2 regions of the Celerinatantimonas sediminis genome follow, and region 2 is predicted to be linked to the other one. Evidence: riboswitches for the same ligand, from Rfam matches in the RefSeq annotation. Region 2 holds a riboswitch; the other holds the start of a gene.
What was found. Region 2 has a riboswitch for FMN ahead of ABTQ23_RS01130 (DMT family transporter). Riboswitches for the same ligand answer to the same signal wherever they lie in the genome.

Region 1: linked by a shared signal. The riboswitch ahead of ribB (3,4-dihydroxy-2-butanone-4-phosphate synthase) and the one ahead of ABTQ23_RS01130 (DMT family transporter) in region 2 are both predicted to bind FMN.

The regions. Positions count from the first base shown of each region.
Region 1 is NZ_JBEQCS010000017.1:3,590-6,780, forward strand. It holds gene ABTQ23_RS16525 (flagellar assembly protein A) at 1-596, shown strand, start outside; gene ABTQ23_RS16530 ((2Fe-2S)-binding protein) at 593-793, opposite strand; FMN riboswitch at 958-1,107, shown strand; gene ribB (3,4-dihydroxy-2-butanone-4-phosphate synthase) at 1,207-1,860, shown strand; gene ABTQ23_RS16540 (hypothetical protein) at 2,074-2,307, shown strand; gene menE (o-succinylbenzoate--CoA ligase) at 2,255-3,191, opposite strand, start outside.
Region 2 is NZ_JBEQCS010000001.1:246,791-249,981, forward strand. It holds gene ABTQ23_RS01125 (phosphatase PAP2 family protein) at 1-1,175, opposite strand, end outside; FMN riboswitch at 1,337-1,491, shown strand; gene ABTQ23_RS01130 (DMT family transporter) at 1,591-2,529, shown strand; gene ABTQ23_RS01135 (ABC transporter permease subunit) at 2,565-3,191, opposite strand, start outside.

The DNA of each region.
Region 1 (3,191 bases), on a different contig from region 2:
GCAATGCTCAATATAGCCAGCTTAGTGCGGGTAAAGACATCAATATCACTCGTGAGCTTAGCCACTGTTTAGTGCGCTCGCTGCAAAGTGTTTATGTTGGAGATGAAAAGGGCTTTCGGGGGTTACTGGTAGGAGGCGAATTTAATATTGGCGACCGGTTAGAGACCGTAATTGCTGGTAGTGAAGCAGGGCCTCATACCTATATATTAGTTGAAGGTGAATACGAGCGATTGTATGAGCGGCGTAAAGCTTTGCAACAGCGCTGTGAAAAAATTCAGTTTCGCCTTGATGAGCTAATGGAAGTGCAAATTGCCAGTGCGAAGATCCCAGATGAAGAGAAACGGATTGAGATGCAAAGTAAAGTGGCGGCAACTATTCAACACGACCACGTTTTAATGGCACAAGCTGAAACCGAAATTGCGGAGACCCAAAAGGCCATCGATGCTTATTTAAGCCATAGCCGATTTATTGTTAAAAAGCAGATGCACCCGAATGTTCATTTTAAACTGGCTGGGCAAGAAGTCGTCAGTGAGCGAGTATATGGGCCCAGCCAAGCAGTATTTAAGGAAGGGGAATTAAAAATAGAACCTCTTTAAGCAACTTCGTAAAAGTCTGCTTGCTGTGCTAATTTTTCCAGCTCCTGATTAATGATCATTTTTGTCATTTGACCACATCGACCACATTGTTGTGCAACATGAAGATGCTGTCTCACTTGACCCAGTGAGGTTTTACCTTCTTGGACTGCCTGGCGGATTTGGGTATCGGTTATCCCCTGACATACACATACAAACATCGTTAATCACCTTCGCTCTAATTCACGAATAAATTTTAATAAAAATTATTCTCATTAGCAATTAAGATGATCGATTTTTATACTTTTTTTGATTTCTAACAAATAGACCTAAAGAACATTTGCGCGCAATCGTTGATAGCCTTACTATTGCTGGGTAATACAACATATATTCTCAGGGCGGGGTGAAAGTCCCCACCGGCGGTAATGTATCGATAGATAATGAGCCCGCGAGCGCTTTGTGCGTTGCATAAAGGTCAGCAGACTTGGTGAGATCCCAAGGCCGACGGTTATAGTCCGGATGGGAGAGAAACAGACATATACCTCAGAGCAATTCTTTTTAAGAATGCTTCTTAGCGGCGGATGCCGTTATCTCTTTGTGCCCTGACTCTAATTATTTTTAAGAAGGAATGAACATGAGTCAGAATCTCTTAGCTTCTTTTGGTAACGCTATTGAACGGGTTGAAACAGCACTTGGTGCTTTGCGCGATGGGCAAGGCGTCTTAGTTGTGGATGATGAAAACCGTGAAAACGAAGGCGATTTAATTTATAGCGCTGAACATATTACACCTGCCCAAATGGGATTGATGATCCGCGAAAGTAGCGGCATTGTCTGTTTGTGTATGCCTGATGAGCGTTTAACTCAACTGCAGCTGCCACCGATGGTGGAACATAACACCAACCATAACCAGACTGCTTTTGCTGTGACGATTGAAGCGAAAGAAGGCGTTACGACGGGCGTTTCAGCGGCCGATCGGGTGACTACGATTAAAACTGCAATTGCTGATGATTGTCAGCCAACTGACTTGGTTCGTCCTGGCCATGTATTTCCATTGCGTGCACATCAAGGTGGTGTGTTTGAGCGTCGTGGTCATACTGAAGGAACTGTTGACTTGATGCGTCTGGCAGGATTGAAACCATACGGTATTTTAGCTGAGATCACTAACCCGGATGGGACAATGGCCCGGTTGCCTGAAATCGTTGATTTTGCGAATCAACATCAGATGGTGGTTCTATCGATTGAAGATATCGTTGAGTATCGCCAGCAGTTAGAAGCCAAAGCCAGCTAAGCATGTGCTAAGAGAGGGCTAAGCCCTCTTTTGAACAACTTGCTTTTTGCTCTAATGAGCAAAAGTATTATGGTCAACAACGCTAATTGTTCGGCCATAATCGCTATTTTTTGTCTCAGAGGGTTTATATTGCACGAAACCTCGTTAAATGCTTGCACAATATGCACAAACGTGTTCTATTGAAATTGCGTTTACTTTTTGTCGAGGAATGCTATGCAAGTGAATCATTCTGCTGCAGTAAGTTTTGCTGAAAGTGGTTTTGTTGATCGCTATCTCAAAGCTCGCGAGCGTTTTTTTAATACAGACTGTCAATTCATCATCCAAGAGAAAGAATCTGATCAGGAATTATCACGTAGTGCACTGTCCCATGCTTATCAACAGGGATGGATTTCTATCACTGAATTTCAACGCTGGAATAGTCAGTTAGCTGATTCAACCAACGAATAAGTTGCGTTCTTTGAACTTTTAATCCGGCCTGTTTAGGCTGTTCAAAGTAGTAGACAGGCCGTTTAAAAGCCGAAAGCTTCGGTTTTAGAAAATTATCCAAACTCGCTCGAGTTAGCGCATCGTTGCTTTTAATAAATGCAACGGGGCGTTTGCCATATTCTTCATCTGTTATTGCAACCACTGTTGCGGCTAAGATTTGCGGATGGTTTAACAGCGCCATTTCAATTTCTTCTGGTTGTATATTTTCCCCTCCACAAATGAACATTTGGTCTAACCGGCCATTGATCATTAGCTGATCGTTAATGTAATCGCCACAATCCCCGCTGTGGAACCATCCTTGTTCATCGGTGAGTGGAAAAAACTGACCTGCTTTGAAATACCCAGGAGAGAGTGTCATTCCTTTGAGTAGCACTTCATTGTGATGAATTTTAAGTTCGCGGTAGGGCAACAGTGTACCGGCCCCTTGGCCTTGACCCACAATTCGAGTCGCGACTTGCGAGCTCATCTCTGAGCTGCCATAACTCATATACGCGATAAATCCTCTTTTTAACGTCATTTGCAACTGCATCTCGTTGCATGGGCCACCGCCAATCAGAATATGTTTTAACTGCAGGGTATTGCTGTGAAATGTTTCTAGCTTAAGTAAGCGATAGAGCTGCGTTGGAACGACGGATAGATGCGTAATCGGGAAGTTATCAAGTGCTTTTTCGAGCGACTCAAAGCCAAGGGCGATGCTAGCACCACTGAGTAGAGCTCGATAGATTAAGGCTTGTCCTCCGACATGAAATAGCGGCAGTGATGCCAGCCAACAGTCGCCTTTATTAAGCTCTATCAGCGTATTGCTACCAGTGGCACTGTAATAAAGATTTTGCCAACTATGAATG
Region 2 (3,191 bases):
GAATCAGCGTTGGTTGTGTCGTAGCCATCATTGGCATAGCTATCATCATCGGTTTGCACATAGACATTTTTCCCCGCGCAAAGTAGCCCTGTCAGAGGCGTCACAATCGGGTGATGAGGCTGCTCGAAATATTTTACGACGCTGTTTGCTTCAAGGTCATAACAGGTGCGTTTGGTAAGCGCAGATGCGCTGGTGGTGTCAAATGTCGGTACTTGATATGTCCGAGCGCTAAGCCGCCATGGGCGAGGCGATTGGAAATGGTATTTGGGAGCTTCCGATGAGGCGCCGTAATCGCGAACGGTATTTAACAAGGTCACGACACTTGCAAGTGTACTATCGGTGTCTCCATAGTTGCCGGAATCGGCCAGACTGCTATTGAGCAATTTTTGCTTTGTAAAAATATCGACAGTGGTGCCATCAACCATCACTTCATCGCTTTGGCTAAAGGCGTAATCACTGTTACCCGAGTCAGTTAATGAATAATCTGAGCTGGCATTGGTGCCTGTTTTATAATCTTGGGCGAGTGGGCCAAGACCAGAGATTAAGCTATAGCCCTTATCACGCTGATCGTCCAAATAGGCGTTCATCTGGGAGGTTCTAAGTGCTCGCACGACATCCGCATGCTTGGCCTGTGGGCGTTTTAGCGAGTGCACATAATCAAAGTTTTCCTGCCAGACTTTACGGTTCAATATCTTCGCGTTGGCATAATCAAATACAATCGCTTCGGATGTGCTGTGGGTCGCGCCGCCGGCAACGCCTTTATCACCATCATAAGCTGTTAAATTGTTAGAGCCATCGCTGGCCCACACCGCGTTACCGGCAGTCCAGATGCGGTCAAACCCTGCCAAAATTTGTAATATTGGGTTGATGTTGGGGTTATAGGCCACGGTATTGTTTTTGCTGTTGGTATTGGGAATATCGCCGTCAACTACGCTTACACCGCCGTGCAAAGCTGGCACATCCACAGTTTGCTCATAACCTACCCCAGTAGGAATTGAAGGTTCACGCCAATAGTTGGTCTGTTGTTGGTGTGGGAGGGTTTGATTTGATGCAACTTTAAACTGAAATGGTGTCAACGACTCTTTGGCCGAGGCCACATACGGTTGGGTGGCTAAAAGCGCCAATACAGCCAGTGCAACAGGGCTGGGCAAGTGATTATTTTGCTTCCAATTCATGAGCTTCCATCCTTTGATTAAAATAACAACTAATCTATCGCACCAAGATGACTGTTCTGTGATGCTCTGATGACGCAAAATTTTCAGCAAAGGATGGATGGTGTGATCGTTGCTTTTATTTTATTTCGTGATTAAATAATAAATGTATTTAACAGGTAAATATCGAACTTCGGGGCGGGGCGAAATTCCCCACCGGCGGTGATTCTGTTACCGAACAGACAGCCCGCGAGCGCCTTAAAGCACAGTCTTTAAGGGTCCAGCAGATCTGGTGTGATTCCAGAGCCGACGGTTAAAGTCCGGATGAAAGAAGATCGACCAAGCTGGCAGTTGTCCATTCGCACACCTTTATGGTGTGGCTTGGCTATTCAATCATCGACCCTGTACATCTAACACTTTGTATGGACTTACAATTAAGATGACAGGAATATTCTTTATTATGATAGCGTGCTTGACCTGGGCGTTAGACACGTTAATTCGTTATCCGTTACTTGGCCTTGGGTTTAGCACTTTGCAAATTGTGCTCATGGAGCACTTGACCTTAGTCATCGTGACGTTGCCGCTGTTATGGCGCTATCGCCAGCAATTTTTTAATCTTAACGTGCGCTCGTTTGGGGCTTTGTTCTTCATCGGCGGGATTGGCTCGGCGGTTGGCTCGTTGGCTTATACGCAGGCCTTTGCCTATCTCAATCCGACCGTTGTGATCTTATTGCAAAAACTGCAGCCAGTGGTGGCGATTGTTTTGGCTAGCTGGTTTTTAAATGAGCGTATTCGAGGTTATTTTATTCGCTGGGCAGGGCTGATTTTGCTCGGTTCAGTGGTGATGATCTGGCCCGATATTCATGCCATGTTCTCGCAATCGGTCGTGATAAGCCACGCATCTATGGCGTCTTGGTATGGTTACGGTTTAACGCTATTGGCGGTGATCGCGTGGGGCGCAGCGACGGTCTGTGGGAAGTATCTTTCTGAGCAGAAGATGAATGCCAATGCCATTATGTCTGGACGCTTTTTAATGGGGCTGGTGGTGTTAGTGCCGCTGGCTTTATTACATACGCCGCAAATCCATGCGATGTCAGCTCAGCCACTTTTGATGTTAATTGTGATGGCGCTGTTAAGCGGTCTGGCAGGAATGTGGTTTTACTACCAGGGGCTTAATCGGATCCCAGCGCAGGTCACCACCCTTGCTGAGCAAACCTTTCCAATTTTTGCAGCGCTAATTAACTGGCTATTTTTATCGATGAGTTTGTCGATGTATCAGCTTTTAGGGGCAGTATTACTAATTGTCGGAAATGTCGGATTGCGCTTTAAAGAGCTGCATTTAGCCGAGCAAAGCTCATCTCATCTTAAAAGGGCTTAAATTAAAAAAGCCAAGAGTTACTCTTGGCTTATACTCTAAAGCACGTCTGGGTGGTGTTCTGGCGCCATCAGTTGCTCATCTCGTTTCGCCGCTCGTACAGCTTGCTGGTGGCGTTTTTCAGCTCGTGACATCAGCCACCAAGCAATCAGTGTGGCAACTGAAACCACTGCAACAATGATTGTGGCAAGTGCGTTAATTTTCGGACTGATCCCCATGCGTACACTCGAAAATACTGCAATTGGCAGCGTCGTTGCCGATGGCCCTGAAACAAAGCTTGCAATGACCAAGTCATCAAGCGAGAGGGTAAACGCAAGTAGCCAGCCTGCCACAATCGCTGGAAAGATACTGGGCAATGTGATGAGCACAAAGACTTTCCAAGGCGGTGCGCCTAAATCCATCGCGGCTTCTTCAATGGAGCGATCCACCTCTTTAAGCCGCGAGCTAACCACCACATACACATAAGAAGTACAAAAGGTGACGTGTGCAATCCAGATAGTCAGCATGCCGCGCTCAGAGAACAGATCAAACACCTGACCCAGAGCGATAAACATCAGCAGCATCGACAACCCCATAATCACATCGGGCATTACCAATGGAGCGCTAATCATAAAGCTAAATGCGCGCTCGCCTGGAAAGCGATTTAAACGCCCTAGTACAAAGGC